One region of the Planctobacterium sp. AWM4_229 genome, then DNA from elsewhere that is predicted to be linked to it. Evidence: predicted binding sites of a transcription regulator. Region 1 holds the regulator's gene; the other holds the start of a gene.
What was found. The regulator sigma-54, encoded in region 1, starts transcription at its own class of promoters, with help from an activator protein. The targets are predictions, from matches to a motif close to GTTGGCACGNNNNTNGNNT.

Region 1 (8,291 bases):
GCGGCACTTATCGACACTCCTCTGCGCATTCTTCGAACTACCTGTTAATTAGGGCAGGTATTTGTTTTTATTAATATAGTTTAACGTAATAAGACCGTATTAGATATCAGCATTAAATAATATTCGAATTTAACCAGTCAGATTTTTCAGGTACTGCCAAAATCGTTATTCATCTTCATTAAATCGGGCTGAAAATAGTGCCTCAATGGCTTCCATTGCCGCTTCAGCGTCTTCACCTTCGCACACTACTTTGACTTGCTTATTTTGAGACCCCTCCAGCATCATCAGCCCCAGAACACTATTGGCAGATACACTTTTGCCGTCTTTTTGCACCAATATCTCGGCCGAAAATGAGGTAGCAAGCTTTACCAGTTCAGTGGCTGCTCGTGCGTGTAGCCCCAGCTTATTAATGATAGTCAGCTCTTTTTCGATACGGTTCAAGTGTCCAGTTCTCTGTGTCGGGTTTGTACGTCAGGGTGGGCTACCGAAAAATAACGAGATAGTGTTTCAGCCAGAAATACGGAACGATGCTGACCACCGGTGCAACCGATAGCAACGGTTACATAGCTACGGTTATTGCGTTCCAGATGTGGCAACCAGGTTTCAATCAAGTTTTGGATCTGCCCGATCACCTTATTCACAATGGGTTGTGAAGTAAGGTACTGAGCCACCGGGGTATCTTGACCCGTGTAGGGTTTTAATTCAGGTATCCAATGAGGATTGGGTAAAAATCTCACATCAAAAACATAATCTGCGTCTTTTGGGACGCCATTTTTAAAACCAAAGGATTCAAAAACTAATACCAGTCGCGAGGATTTTTTTCCTAATATACGTTCTCTAACAAGCTCTGCTAACTGGTGAATGGATAATTTATCAGTGTCGATGTGCAAATCTGCACGTTCATATATTGGGGTTAACAGTTCGCGCTCTTTAACAATCGCATCTGCAAGGGAGATCTTGTTTTTTGAAAGTGGGTGCAGACGGCGAGTTTCGCTGTAGCGCTTGATCAGCATGTCGTCACTGGCGTCGAGATAAATGATAGTTAAATCGGTTTTATTGGGCAGAAAATCCAGGTTTTCAGCCAATAAATCGGGATCTTTAGGTAAGTTACGCACATCAATACTGACGGCAATTTGATCGTATTCACTCACTACAGCATGAGTTAGCGTGGGCAGCATGCTGACGGGAAGATTATCTACACAGTAGTAACCCAAATCCTCCAAAGCCCTTAATACCACAGACTTTCCGGATCCGGATCGTCCGCTGATCACAATTAGTTTCATACCAGTGCTTCATAAAGTGCGTTGTCTGAATGGCAATTGCGAATAACCTTGATAACCTCTTTATCACTGAGTTTTTGAGCGATACGAGCCAAGGTTTGAAGGTGGCCGTCGGTTTGCTCAGTAGGCACAAGAATCGCAAAAAAAATGTCGACAAGCTGATTGTCGATTGAGTCAAATTCTATACCAGGAGAGCAGGTAATAACAATAGCCAGAGGGGAACTCAGACCATCTACTCGGCCGTGCGGGATAGCGATACCTTGTCCAATACCTGTGCTGCCCATTTTTTCTCGGCATAATAAACTGGCAAGCACATCTTCTTCGTTAAGTGCATCTAGTTTTTCGCTGGCAATGTTGCTGATGATTTGGAGTGCGCGTTTTTTGCTGGTAACAGGGACTGCACAACGCGTGCAGTCCAATGAGAGGATGTCTTTGATTTCCATCCTTGTTTAGGCCTCTTAATGACTCTTGAGTTTTTCTTTGTGTTTTATGACTTGCCTGTCTAGCTTGTCAATCAGTGAGTCAATCGCAGCATACATGTCTTTATGCTCCGACGTGGCAAATACTTCACCTCCATCAAGATGCAGGGTTGCTTCCGCTTTTTGGTTGAGTTTTTCAACGTTTAAGATGACATACACATTGTTTATGTGATCAAAATGTCGCTCAAGCTTGGTAAATTTTGTATCGACATAATCGCGAAGAGAATCGGTGATTTCGACGTGATGACCTGATAAGTTTATTTGCATAATTGGTCGTCCTTCTTGTAGGGAAGTCTATATTAGACTCTTACGTTGGTTAGATGGAGGAATCGAGAGCGATTCCCGGTATTTCGCAATGGTTCGCCGGGCTACCATAATGCCCTGATCGGCAAGCAATTGCGCAATCTTGCTATCACTTAGTGGTTTAGCCTGATTTTCTGCCGCCACAAGCTTTTTGATAAGTGCTCTAATTGCCGTAGAAGAACACTCACCACCATTTTCCGTTGCCACATGACTGGAAAAGAAATATTTGAGTTCGAAAATACCTCTTGGCGTGTGCATGTATTTTTGAGTGGTTACCCGTGAAATCGTGGACTCGTGCATGTCTACCATTTCTGCCACATCGTTTAGTACCATTGGCTTCATCATTTCCGGTCCATGCTCAAAAAAGCCATGTTGTTGCTGCACGATACAATTGGCCACTTTCAGCAAAGTATCGTTACGACTTTCTATGCTCTTGATAAACCATTTGGCTTCTTGCATGTGGGAGCGAATGAATTGACCGTCCGCACTGCTGCGGCTGTTTTTACTCATCGCAGCGTATTGTTGATTGATATTCAACTTAGGTACTGATTCGGGATTGAGTTCCACTACCCAGCGTCCGGATTTTTTAGTGACAGAAACATCTGGAATAACGTAATCCGGCTCTTTGGTATTGAGGGTACTACCAGGATGAGGATTGAGGGTTTGCAGCAGTTTTAATACTTCTTTTAACTGCTCTTCCCGCAGTTTCGATTTTCGAATAAGGGTACGAAAATCTTTGGCCATTAACAAATCAGAATAATCGCAAAGCAGTGATTTGGCCTCTTTCAACCAAGGGGTATCAGCGGGAAATTGCCCCAATTGCACCAACAAGCACTCTTGCGGCGAGATGGAGCCAGAACCCATAGGGTCAAAGTGCTGAATGCGTTTTCTGACACATTCTACTTCGTCCAGCTCAATTTCTTCATCATTGAGACTTTCCAGAATATCCTCAACCGATACGGTGAGATAGCCGCTCTCATCAATGGAGTCGATGATGGCCAATGCAATGGCTTGGTCGGTTTCACTGAAAGGTGTCAGATGCAGTTGCCAAAGCAAGTGATCTTGTATGGATTCGCTGGTTTCTCCCTGGTAAACCTGTTCATCATCGGAACCAACACTGGCAGCAGGGGCTGGTGCAGAAGACGCGCTGTAATACTCGTCCCAGGTACTGTCGATGGGGAGCTCATCGGGCAAATCATTTTTTTCGAATGCGTCGCTAGAATCAATACCGTCAGAGCCATTGAATTCTTTATCGCTGTCTGCGCCGTTTAGATCTGAACTGGATTTTGGCTCTTTGAGTAATTCTAAAGCCTCGTCACTGTTGCCATCTGTAGATTCATCCACTTCCAGAAGTGGGTTGGCGTCCAATGCGTCTTGAATCTCCTGTTGCAGATCCAGCGTTGATAATTGCAACAAGCGAATGGCTTGCTGCAACTGCGGCGTCATTGTTAATTGTTGACTAAATTTTAGTTGTAAAGACGGCTTCATTAAAAATGGTTTTTCCGACTCCAGAATGCGAAATTATCGCAATCCACTTATGAGTTATTGTTTTAGTAACTATAGCCTGAATTGCTCACCCAGGTATACATCTCTTACTTGCTGATTGGCCAAAACCGTTTCCGGTTCGCCCTCAGCGATAACTTGCCCATGGCTGACGATGTAAGCTTGCTCACATACGTCGAGGGTTTCGCGCACATTGTGATCAGTGATCAGAACGCCAATTCCTCTGTCTCGCAGATGGTGAATAATCTTCTTTATATCATTAACAGAGATAGGGTCAACGCCTGCGAAAGGTTCGTCCAGCAAAATAAACTGTGGGTTGGCCGCTAGTGCCCGGGCAATTTCCACTCTGCGACGCTCGCCACCAGACAGGCTCATGCCAAGGTTATGGCGAATATGATTTAAGTTAAATTCATCCAGCAGCTCGTCTGCCAGTTCTTCGCGTTGTTCGTTATCCAGTTCTTTGCGCATTTGCAAAATTGCCATGAGATTCTGGAAAACGCTTAATTTTCTGAAAATCGAAGATTCTTGAGGCAAATAACCAATACCGTGCCGGGCACGGACATGCATCGGCTGTAAAGTCAGTTCGTGTTGGTCTATGAATACTTCACCTTTATCTAAGGTGACCAGACCTACGATCATATAAAATGTCGTGGTTTTTCCAGCGCCATTAGGACCCAATAAGCCCACTATTTGTCCGGTATTCACCTGGATGCTTACATCCCGCACTACCTGTCGGCTTTTATAAGATTTTGCCAAATTGTTAGCATATAAGGTTGGCACTATCAGTGTTTCCTTTTGCGGTTTATGCGTATTTAATTTTTATCGTCAGTTTGAAACACCGTTGTTACCCGGCCATCTGACTCATCACCGCCGGCAATGAGCTGTTCTTTTTCAAGATTAAAACTGATTTTTTCGCCTCTCACCATACTGGTGTCTTGGTGCAGTTCTGCTGAACCGTTCAATTCCAACGTTCGCGACTCAACCACGTAACGTATTTCTTCGGCTTTTGCAGTAATTTTACTGCCATCGTCCATGGTTTGAGAATATACCGCAGGTTTACCGATTGCGATAAAGATCTCCTTTCCCTTGCCATCCTCGGCACTCACTCGCACCTCGTCAGCATCGATGGAAAGTGATCCCTGACGAACTCGCACATCTTCTTTAAACACTGAGGTTTTGCGCTTTCCGTCAACAAATTGTGATTTGGAGTCTACTTTAATGGGAAGCTTAAAATCTTCCTTACCTGCCAGCGCTGTTGTTGAGAATAGTAGGCAAGCGCCACTAATTAACAACAGTCTGCTGATAAATGGTTTCAACATGTTCTTTTAGTTCCAATTTTCGGGTTAACAGATTGACGCTAAGCCCGTTGCTTTTTATGACAAAATCCTGACCCGTAATTATCACCGGATTGTCTGATCTCGCTGTGTTTTTTTCTAAATCGATTTCAACGAAACTGGTTTCTATGGTTTGCACAAAGTCCTGTTCGTTGAGACTTTTGATTACCACATTTTGCTCAAGTTCAATTCGTTGATCACTGTATAGTGTGCCTTCCTTAGCAATGATTTGCCATGGTGAGTCGGTTTCGTCGGTATATATCGTATATTCTGGCTCTTCAAACAAGGTAAACCCGAGAATTTCGTAATGTTCCATAGATGCCGCGAATACTTCGTGATTGATACTTCCCGACTCGTTGTAGAGCGTGCTTTTCATGTTCCGGGCCTGATAGTTGGGATCCCATGCTTCAGGTCGTTCATCAATCACTTCCGGCGCATCAGTCGTGGCTACCATATTGAAATAGATGGTGATGAGCACCAAAAATAAAAGCCCTAAGCTGAGATGAATTCTACTCATACACTACTTGCCTGAATGCCATTCAATTTGTCCTGACTTAAAAGGATCAGGTCACAAAGTTCACGCACACAACCAAATCCACCGGCTGTTCGGGTGACATAATTACTCACCTCAATCACTGAGGGGTGGGCGTCTGCTGGGGCCACTTTAAGGGCGGAAAGGGCAAACATGCCGGTATCGGGAAGATCATCACCAATACTAGCAGTATTTTCAGGGAGGATACTTAATTGTTGTTGCAGATTTTGCAAAGCGGTTTGTTTTTGCTCTTCACCTTGAATGATGTGCTTCACTCCAAGTGCTGTAAAACGTTGGGCAACAATATTCGATTTTCTTCCTGTGATAATAGCCACTTCTATATCCGCGGCCATTAGCGCTTTTAAGCCGTAACCATCTTTAGTGTGAAAGGCTTTCAGTTCCTCACCACTGTTACCCATGTAGATTCGACCGTCGCTAAATACGCCGTCCACATCACAGGCCAGCAATTTTATTTTTTTGCAGAGCCTAAATGTATCCTCTGCAATTTGGCCATAAGGCGTATCTACTGTATTCATTACACGAGTCCTGATTTGATCAAATCAAGCATATTTAAGGCACCAACAGGGCGGTTGTGGGCATCCACCACAATCAGGCTGCTAATATTGCGGTGTTCCATTTCACTCAATGCTTCAGCGGCCAGCATTTCTCGATGGGCCGTAAAACAGTTGCGGGTCATGACTTCACTGATGAGGGTGTTATGCACATCTTTGTGGGCGTCGATGACACGGCGTAAATCACCGTCGGTGAATATGCCGACGAGTTTTCCTTCTGGGTCGACAATGCCAGCGAGACCTAAACTCTTTTGGGTAATAATGACAAGCGCATCGCGAATGCTGCACCCCTCTGAAACAAGCGGTACTCGGTCTCCAGAGTGCATGATATCGTTTAAGGTCAATAGTAACTTTTTACCCAATGAGCCGCTTGGGTGTGATAAGGCAAATTCTTCGGCGGTGAAGTTTTTTGCATCTAACAGCGCAACTGCGAGTGCATCCCCAAGAACCAAGGTAACGCTAGTGCTGGAAGTAGGGGCGAGACCTAAGGAACAGGCTTCACGCGGCACTGCGATAGACAAATGGATATCCGCGTAGCGGCCCATGGAAGATTCAGGGCTTCTGGTCATAGCGATGACTTCTATGCCTAAGCGTTTGACGACGGGTAGCAAGGAAAGAACCTCGCTGGTTTCGCCGGAATTAGATATGGCGAGCAAAACATCGTCCTCGCCCAGCATTCCCAAATCACCGTGACCAGCCTCTCCAGGGTGCATAAAAAATGCGGGCGTTCCGGTGCTGGCCAAGGTGGCTGCTATTTTATTGGCGATATGTCCCGATTTACCCATGCCAGTAACGACAACCTTGCCCTTGCAAGCTAACATGGTTTGGCAAGCGGCAATAAAGTGCTCATCAAAAGCCTGCTTTAAATTAGCTATGGCTTCCAGTTCGATATCAAGTACGCGACGCGCTGAGGCAAGTAGTTTATCTGGCTCAACATTCATACGTGATCCTTACTCAGGCAAAAAACAAAAACATGAGATAGCCGACATAGCCGGATACCAGCACAGCCCCTTCCCAGCGAGTGATTTTGCGAATTCCTCGCAAACCAAAACTGAATAGCAAGAGTAACACGGTAAAGCCTAACATGACATGAATGTCGCGGTTTGCGGCAAAGGCGTCGATTACCCCTGGCGCTATCAGCCCCGGCATGGCCATTACAGCAAGAATGTTAAATATGTTAGAGCCGATAATGTTTCCCAGAGCCATATCGTCTTCGCCTTTCAATACTCCCGCGATACTGGCAGCAAGCTCTGGCAAACTGGTACCGATGGCAATTATCGTAAGGCCTATCATGAGTTCGCTCATACCGAAATGACGGGCAATGACGACCGCAGAATCCACCATGATATCGGCACTGATTGGGAGAAAAACCATGCCTACTATTACCCAAAGTATCGCTTTATGAGTTGGCACATCTGAGGGGATTTCTTCAGCGGTGTCGGTACCGTATGGATCCCTGCGATCAGCTTGAATCGACAACCAGGTCAGCCCGCCGATAGTGGCAAAAAACAGCACCATTAGAGCGATACCTTCTGGCAAGCTCAAGGTCAGGTCCGCCAGGAACCAAGCCGCAATAAGGGAGACAACTAACAAGATAGGCATCTCTCGGCGAATGGTACCGGAACTGACCATTAAGGGTTTAAATAACGCAGTGAGACCCAGAACAAGGCCGATATTGGTGATATTGGAACCGATGGCATTCCCTACCGCGGTATCGGGATTGCCAGCCATAGAGGCGGTGGCCGATACCATTATTTCTGGCGCAGAAGACCCCATAGCAACAATCGTCATGCCGATGACCATGGGGGAAATCCCAAAGTTTTTGGCCATTGCCGAAGCGCCATAAACAAAGCGGTCTGCACTCCAGCTAAGTAGAGCGAGTCCAACGAGAAAAAGGGCTAATTGAGTCAACATGAATAAAAATCGTTCGTATAATTGAAAGGTTGTGACAAGTGAATGGCTCTATTATGGGTACGACTTCACAAGTTTAAACTATTTGCATTGATTTGTTGAACTAAGTTTCTGTAAATAAACGATGTTTGTTCTCTGCAAGTTACGAAGATTGTGTTCGATACATTCGAATACACAAGTATCTTTGGGATACATCTGGTTACATCCAGGGATCTTTCGAAGTAATAGTATATATCTTGTAACTTTTTGATTTTGTTTTGCATGCTTGAAAGTCGATAAAATAGTCCTATATCGGGGCTTCGGCTAAAATTAGCAGAACAATCACGTATAATATTACACAGCTGTAATCTGAACTTAAAGATCCGGTAAATACTGAC
Region 2 (8,291 bases), on a different contig from region 1:
TAAAACGTGGCGCCCAATGTTTCCACTTCAACTCTTCCCGTTTTCGAGCAGAATCTGCGGCGTAGCGTTCTGCCTCATGGCCATTGTCCAGGTGAATATGCCCAAGCTCTGTATTAGGTAACAACTCACCGTTGGTGAATAGTGCGGTTCCCAATCCGGTGCCAACTGCAACAAAGATGACAATGCCTTCTTTATAATCTTTACCTTTGCCCAACTTAAACTCAGCCATCCCCGCAGCGTCAGCATCATTAACACAATAGACGTCACACCCGGTGGCTTTGGCAAAGAGTTTTTCGATATTGGTATCAATAAAGGCGTCATCGACGTTTGCTGCAGTTTTAGCCACCCCGTGCTGTATCGCTGCAGGGAAGCCACAGCCGATAGGGCCCTTCCAGTTGAAATGGATTACCAATTCATTGATGGTAGCAGCAACCGCTTTAGGTGTTGCCGGTTGCGGAGTGGGTATCCGATGACGCTCCGTCAGCATTTCTCCGGTAACCGTATCCACGATGGCCCCTTTGATACCAGAACCGCCAACATCAACACCTAAAATTCGCATAAAGCTTCCTTATATCGTTATCAGATTTGAATACAACTATCTCTGTTAAAGAGTACAAGGTTTAACTGAATTCGCAAATTCGATGACAACTTCTATTGCTTAAGCTCCTGTGTCGTTCCCGTCTCGAGTACTTCAATGCTATCCCCTTCCTTGACACCATTTGCAGCGAACCAGCCCTCATTCATTTCCAGAGCATAAAGCACAGGCCGGGAACTGGGAACAGAAGTCAAATCCAGTGGCTGCATTTGCTTGATATCAACAATTTCACCATTCTGCTTAAAAAACGCCACATCCAAGGGAATTAAGGTATTTTTCATCCACATGGATATTAACCTTTCGCGGTCGAATTTAAATAACATGCCACATTGCTGACAAAGCTCAGTGCGGTGCATCAAACCTCGGGCTCGCAAATCCCAGGTATCGGCGTATTCAACCTGCAATTTTTGGCCATTTATCAGCAAAACAGCTCGCTTAAATTGAACCTCCTGTAAAAGGGGTTCTTGCCCGGACAATGATAAAAAGCTCAGCATTCCCAAGAACACCAACATCAAGAAACTGGACTTGCGCATTATTTTCACACCTGTTTACGTTGTAATATTTAGAAATTCGTTATTATTGCTCACTAACATCTATCTGCTCTGGCAAGTATTCAAGGCACACTTTGTCTCCGTACTGAATCCCCTCAACCAGAGGACAAATCACTTCCAAAAGCTGGTCATTGTGAAAGTGCTGAGTTTTTGTCTCTGGGTGCGGGTAATACACATACCCCTTCACAGACTTCCCTCTAAACACCAACTTGCAGTCAGCAAATGAAAATGTTTCGGCATTAAACCCGGTAATCCATTGCAGTCGCTCAAAGGTACAGGAAGGACGCAGCATTTTAAACTTGTGCGGCGTTATGGCGATGTTTAATGTGCCGGGAAAGCAGTGGCTCAGATCCAGCCCCAGCTCTTTGAAAAATGGCATCTGCAAAGGAATGCTACCATCGGGATAGGGGCTGTCTTTCGCTTTCCCGGAAGCCACCTGATGGCCCTGAGTAACAACACCTGCAACAGACCTCCATTGTGCCATTGTTTATTTACCTGAGGTTGTAGAACGAGATAACCTCAGTAAGTCTTCCCCATTAATACCGGATTGACGATTACCAGATTCCACTTCGTTTATGAGACGTGTAATGGCTCGATTCGCCGGTGCTTGCATGCCTTGGGATTCGGCCAGACGAGCCACCGCACCATTGAGGAAATCAACTTCAGTCTTTCTGCCGCCTTGGACATCCTCCCACATGGAAGAGCGAGCCTGAGGATCAATTGCCAACATTTTTTGGGCAATGAGTTTAAACAGCCAATCGGGTAACTTTAGTATTCTTGGTATCATACCCGGAGATACTGCAGTTAGTTTGGCCAGTTCAATATTCATGGCGCGGCAATACGCCAGTAATTCCAACTGACATTGCGCTAAAACCAGCCGATAAGCTCTTTGCTCTAGCTGTGCTTTTAAAGGAATATCCGAAAGCGCATTGATGGCGTTATTCAAATTTAACAACAACTTGCCCCATACGATGGCGGTCAAGTTTTCATTCAGCTCGCAGCCCAAACCATAAGCTTGCCAGGCTTGCTGCAAAGACATCAAGCTAGAATAAATGGGCAAATGCAATGCGCCTTCAGTAGCGCGATGAAAACGTGCCCCTTGTGACTGCACCACATTAAAGGGTGTGATACCGGTTAATACTTTGTGATTTGGCAAAGCTTGTTGCACCAATTCAACAGCGCCGACACCGTTTTGCATACACACAATTAAAGCCGAAGGTGAGGCGAATTGTCGCAGTTCAGAAATTGCGGATTCAATCGCGGTGCACTTAAGTGTGACCAGAATAGTATCCGCTGTGCCAAGCACCTCTGGTGTGGTGGCAAAAGGCACATCTTCAACGCAGTCGTTGCGACCTTCATAATCAGATAAATAAATACCGCCTGCCGACTCAATTTCATCCTGAAGCCGCTGTCGTCCCAGCAAACAAACATCAATCTGCTGCTGGTGTAAAATGGCACCAATATAGCACCCGATAGAACCGGCACCGTAAATTACAGTTTTCAACTTCGCTCCTTAATCATTTCAGAGAAGCATGACTTAGCATTAAATTTTCACCAAGATATCATGCTTATGCCAATTCATTTAGCGCTTCATTCTCCCCGTCTGCTTTTATCGGCACAGTAAGAGTATCGTTTTAAGTGACTTTTTTGCTGCAAAAGAGAATAAATTTTCACCCACACACGTTAAGCTACCGGGAACAGCAAATACCTCTGCTCCACTTTAAGCCGCAAAAGACAAGACCGTTCAAATAAAAGGAGAAATTAATTGAACAGACTCACTAAACATTTAACTATTTTAATTGCCTCTACCCTGTTTTTTGCCTGCAGTTGGGACGGAGATGATCCCGGAGAGAATCGGCTACCTCGAATCGCCGCAATCCCCCTAACCCAAATAAATGAAGGCGAAGCAGTCACTATTGAGATTGAAATTACCGATCCAGACAATGACGAGTTCGAAATTACCTGGCAACAAATCTCCGGACCAACAGTTGAATTGGCAGGACACACAACGGATACCCTCTCGTTTACTGCCCCCTCTGTCACACTTGAGCAAAATATGATTCAGCTAGAATTCGAAGTTTCAGTGAGTGATTTCGATGTTGTACCAACTACCGCAACAGCTTCAGTAGAAGTTTTTGCCACCGAGTCTTCGCCTTTGGTGTCCTTTGATTCAGACACCATTGTCACCTACCCGGTGAAAAAAGCCATATTGGATTGCGAGGTTTCCGATATTGATGGACAGATCGACACAATATCCATTACTTCGACTCAAGGAGATCGCCTCGATTTTGAGGGATGCCCACTGCATCTTGATCTGAGGGGCTTTGAGCCTGGCTCAATGCCGCAATATATAGTGCAAGTAACAGACGACGATGGGCTGACAGATGAGGCGAGTCTCACCATCCAATTGTTGGCTTTACCCAAAATCAGTGATACCGGCATTTCCACCTGTATTGATGAAGTTGCACCAGGATTAACGAATGCCTCTTCCGGTCTTGATTGCTCGAAAGAAGTTGACGATGAAGGAGATCGAATCCCCAAAGGTCAGGACGGACATATCGGCTTGTCTGCACGTCAATATAATTTGTTGAACGATGGTTTTCAGTACACCAAGCTAGACGCTGCAGGAAATGAACTATCGGACGAAGCGACAACCTGGTCTTGTTTGAAAGACGAAGTAAGCCAATTAGTATGGGAAGTTAAGAGCAATGATGGTGGGTTGCAAGACATAGATAACACTTACGCTTGGTTCCCGAATCAAACAATGCTGGAAGCTGGCGTAGAAGGTACCGAATCAGCTGGAGTTTGTACTCTTGAAAGTTGCAACACGACGGCGTACGTAAGTGCCATTAATGCAATTGCGCTTTGCGGTCGGAGTGACTGGGATTTGCCCAGCATCAACGAACTCAATAGTCTTGTAAATTATGGAAAAATATCCCCAGCTATATCCAGCGATTGGTTTATCAATGAAGGCATGGGCCAAAACGTGTGGTCAAACACCCCCATTATTCCAACCGAGCACTTTTCAGGTTTTATCAAAATAGCTCAATTTCAATCAGGCAATATTGCCATGTATAGACATGACAACGCTTTGAAAGTTCGTCTGGTTAACCGTAACTTTACGCAATAAGGATTTGCCCAACATGAATAAACTGACAACTTTATTATGTGCACTGCTAATCAGCCATTTTACTCAGGCACAATCACAACAAACATGCTTAGATGCTGTACCAGCATCAACGCCAACAGAACAATTCATCATTCACGATAATGGCACGGTAACCGACACCAGTACCAATTTAATGTGGCAAACCTGTCTCTACGGCGAAACCTATGCCAATGGTACTTGCAACCCAGCAGGCGTAGCGGCTTACTGGAATGAAGCATTGGATATTGCAGAGAATGCTCAATACGCAGGTTATGATGACTGGCGCGTGCCAAATATCAAGGAGTTATTGAGCATAGTAGAAAACCAGTGCGTAGATCCCGCCATGAACCTCAGCGTTTTTCCTGGTGCAGTGGGCACAGCACTGTGGAGTTCATCCCCATTTAATGACAGCAATGAAATCTGGTTTGTATTTATGAACAGTGGCGATACCTGGCATGACGCTGAAGAATACGAACCATACGCCTTTAAATTGGTGCGAGACACAAACCCATAGAGCGAAAACAATCCATTATAAAACCAAAAAGACTGTTCAAAAAACGCGATGCTTCCTGCATCGCGTTCTCACATAAAATTACTCTTTAATCGCTGTGTAGAGTTCCCTGACGTTGGCACAAGAAAAACGCACCAGTAATGCCAATGCGATTAAGCCCAACAGCCAATACAGACTTCCACCTGAAGAACGCGGCTTTTCGACAGTTATTTCTATTGCTTGTGCTGCACTGCTAGTTTGTCCGTCATCTGCGCTTACTTCAAAGCGGAACAGGGTATCTTCACTGACATCTGGCGCAGTAAATTCGAAGCTCTGCTCGTTACTTGCTATCGGCACTATCAATCCAGCAGTCTGCACAATAGAAAAACTCAGCGCATCACTATCCACATCAATAGCCTGTGGAGCTATCACCACAGTTTGCCCTGCACTGACAGTTTGAGGCGAGAAAGCGGCGAGTTCAGGGGCATCGTTAACAGCTAAGACATTAATGTTTACTTTAGCTTCAGCTGAATAATGGCCAGCCCCATCGGCGATGCGATAGGTAAAAACATCATCTCCGAAAAAGTCCGCTTCAGGCTGATAAATCACCTGCCCTTCGTTAATCGAAACTGTGCCATGAGATGCACTATTGACTACCTCGATTGAGCTCATATTCAATCCTCCGGTCGCCTCAACCCTTGCAGTTGATATAGCTTTGTGGGTTTGTTGCAATTCTAATTCGGAGGTCAGGGTAACGGCACTGTAGCTGATATCATTGGCTGCAACGTCAATCGTTATACTGCTATCTTCTTCTACTTCCCGAAAATCCTCCTGTGCATAATCTTGTCCGTTGACAAGCGCAAGCTCAGTGTGAATCTGCACCTCCCCCTCTTCAGTGGCTAACAACTGCAATGCCATACCGGATGTGGGCACAGTGCCGACGGCCGGTGATGACTCATCGTAAAAGTAATAACTGTTGCCAATAGTGCCGTCGCTATTCTCCGCACCAACTGTCAAAAATGCCGGTGTCTCAGGGATGGTAAGGTAATTGAACCAGATATTGTCGCTGTTTTCCTGGATAATGATCTGGAAAGTGAAGCCAGTGTTTAGCGGCTCTTCTACGCCAGGTGTTGTGGGCTCATCCTCTTCAGGAAAGTCGTCTTCCGGAAAATCATCCTCTCCTTCCCCCAGCTCATTGGGATTGTAAAGCGCTACATTATCCCACTCCACCACGAGATAGTTGTTATCGTCAATAACCCTAATAGCCGCGCGCAAATACCCTGCTCCAGTATCGCCCGGTAAGTCATTATCTAATAAGTCGAACTCCGTCCAGAATGGCGCAATGATGTTATTGAGATTGTCAGCCTGTGGAAAATGCTGGTTAAACAAAGCAGTAAAAAAGCCAAAATTTCTACTACCGGGCACCACGAAACCATTGTCTGATATCGTCAAAGTCTGGTAGTCATCGCCGTTAAACTTAAAATCAAATTCAACAATGGTATTAAAACCGTTACAACCATCCGGACAAGGCAATGGCGCCACATCGGCAGCGGAAAGCGTGAAGTCATCCCACAACGCCTGCTGTTGCAAAGTCATGCTACCCGGCTGCAAAACTCCCTGCCAGTACAATGATTTTCCATCTTCAGACAGCGTTAACTCTGTGGTTTCGGCATTCTCCAGGGAAATACTTTCAGTCCCCGTCACGAAGCGTGCATTCTCAGGCGCACTTAAGGTGGCACTTGCTTGTGAACTGGTGCTGATATTACGGATACGAGTGGTAAATTCGATGTCATTTTGACTTTGTAAATCAATACCATCGTAACTCACCAATAAACTGCCCTCATCGCTGCTATCATTCGCGTAAATAACCACTGGCATGTGTTGCTGCTCACCATCGACATTAGTGGCAGTGAGCCTTCCAAACACCCATTTATCATACAATCTATGTTCTGGATTGGCTCTTGAGGCATCCACCACAATACTAATATCAGCACTGTCGTTTTCTTCCCCTGCCGCCGCCAGAGTGATACTTTCTGGTGATACCTGCCCTTGTGTTTCGCCATCAAAAAATTCGATTTCCAGTTGCCATTGCTGCGACTCGTCAGTTTCATTGTTCAGTGTATTTTGATAACTACAAGTGCCAATACATGCTGGAGACGACCACGAAGGCGAAGCAAAACGCAATTGGCTATTGAGTGCAGCGAAAGTATCTAAACGACCGGCCCCTTGTTCGAAAGCATTGGCGGGATCAGTTCCTAACCAGGTTTCAGTTGCAGATGTGGACATCAAAGCCGATTTTATTTGAGCGGGAGACCAATCAGGATATTGCTGCTTCAACAGTGCCGCGGCTCCAGTTACCTGTGGTGACGCCATACTGGTACCGGTAAGCATGGCAAATACTGCTGATGGGTCGTCATTACCACTTCTGAGCCCACCCGGTCCGTCCGGGAAAGGATTAAATACAAATTCATCAGGAGAATAAGCAGATAACACATGAGTACCCGGCGCAGCTAAATCTGGTTTAAGCACGCTTGGATCATTATTTGGCCCTGTAGAGCTGAACGGGTTAACAATGTCTACATATTGACTCTCAATACCCTGCTCAGCTTCACTGCTCAGGGTAAGCGTGTAATCACCTTCGTAAGCGTCATCGAAAATCTGATTACCATTTTCCCGGGAGAGGCCAAATACAGGAATACTGTATTGTCCTTCAAACGGAATGAAGGGTTCGTAAGTTCCCATGCCAAACGCTCCGGCTTGATAAATGAGCACCGCTTCACCGCCGCCATTTTTGATGTTGTTAGCCACCTCTTCCACGGTGCAAAAAGGTCGGTAATCCACCAAAACTATGGCTCCCGTAAAATAATCGGTATCCAATGCCCCACAGCCGGTATCATCCAATGGACTGAGGCTGTTTAAAGACATCAGTTTAAGTTGCAGTGGCGCTTGCAACTGATCGTTACTGCCCTGATAGGCAAGGAAACTTTTGCCATTCACTTCCAGGCGATGACCGATAAAGCGGCCGTGGGTAGTATTGGCCACTGCGATACCAGACTCAATACAAGCGGGACAATTAATGGTGGCACCGGGATGTCCCGTATTGCCAGCCGCATTCACTACCACAATCCCTGCCGCCTCGGCACTGGCAAACGCCTGATTGTAGATAGACGCAGCCGGGTCTTCCCCACTGCCCGCCCCCCAAGAATTGTTGATCACGTTCGCGCCGTCCAGAACTGCTAATTCAAGGGCTTCAAGCAACATGGTATCGGTACCAAAGGCCACGCCCAAATCACTCATATACAGGGCTTTATAAATCATTAATTGTGCGCCGGGAGCGACTCCTGAGATATCCAGAGTGGCTTTGTTGAATTCAATATTCACGGGATTGCCAGCAGCGATACCGGCAACGTGAGTACCGTGGCCATCAAAACCCAAAGGCGATGAGTACTCTCCAGCGTACACTTGCATACCGTGTTGAGCGGGATCAATGGCACGGGCCACCACTAA

Region 2: a site for sigma-54 is predicted at 2,758-2,776, ahead of ACXAGP_RS17025 (Lcl C-terminal domain-containing protein). Genes of this name have one in related genera too.

The regions. Positions count from the first base shown of each region.
Region 1 covers NZ_JBSWWX010000010.1:109,033-117,323, forward strand. Annotated here, with positions in the region: gene ACXAGP_RS19810 (HPr family phosphocarrier protein) at 166-441, opposite strand; gene rapZ (RNase adapter RapZ) at 438-1,283, opposite strand; gene ptsN (PTS IIA-like nitrogen regulatory protein PtsN) at 1,280-1,723, opposite strand; gene hpf (ribosome hibernation promoting factor) at 1,739-2,026, opposite strand; gene ACXAGP_RS19830 (RNA polymerase factor sigma-54) at 2,054-3,550, opposite strand; gene lptB (LPS export ABC transporter ATP-binding protein) at 3,620-4,345, opposite strand; gene lptA (lipopolysaccharide transport periplasmic protein LptA) at 4,378-4,884, opposite strand; gene lptC (LPS export ABC transporter periplasmic protein LptC) at 4,847-5,416, opposite strand; gene kdsC (3-deoxy-manno-octulosonate-8-phosphatase KdsC) at 5,413-5,967, opposite strand; gene ACXAGP_RS19855 (KpsF/GutQ family sugar-phosphate isomerase) at 5,967-6,944, opposite strand; gene ACXAGP_RS19860 (calcium/sodium antiporter) at 6,958-7,917, opposite strand.
Region 2 covers NZ_JBSWWX010000007.1:257,390-265,680, forward strand. Annotated here, with positions in the region: gene ppgK (polyphosphate--glucose phosphotransferase) at 1-559, opposite strand, end outside; gene ACXAGP_RS17010 (DUF192 domain-containing protein) at 652-1,128, opposite strand; gene ACXAGP_RS17015 (hypothetical protein) at 1,172-1,630, opposite strand; gene ACXAGP_RS17020 (2-dehydropantoate 2-reductase) at 1,634-2,650, opposite strand; gene ACXAGP_RS17025 (Lcl C-terminal domain-containing protein) at 2,912-4,276, shown strand; gene ACXAGP_RS17030 (Lcl C-terminal domain-containing protein) at 4,290-4,808, shown strand; gene ACXAGP_RS17035 (S8 family serine peptidase) at 4,887-8,291, opposite strand, start outside.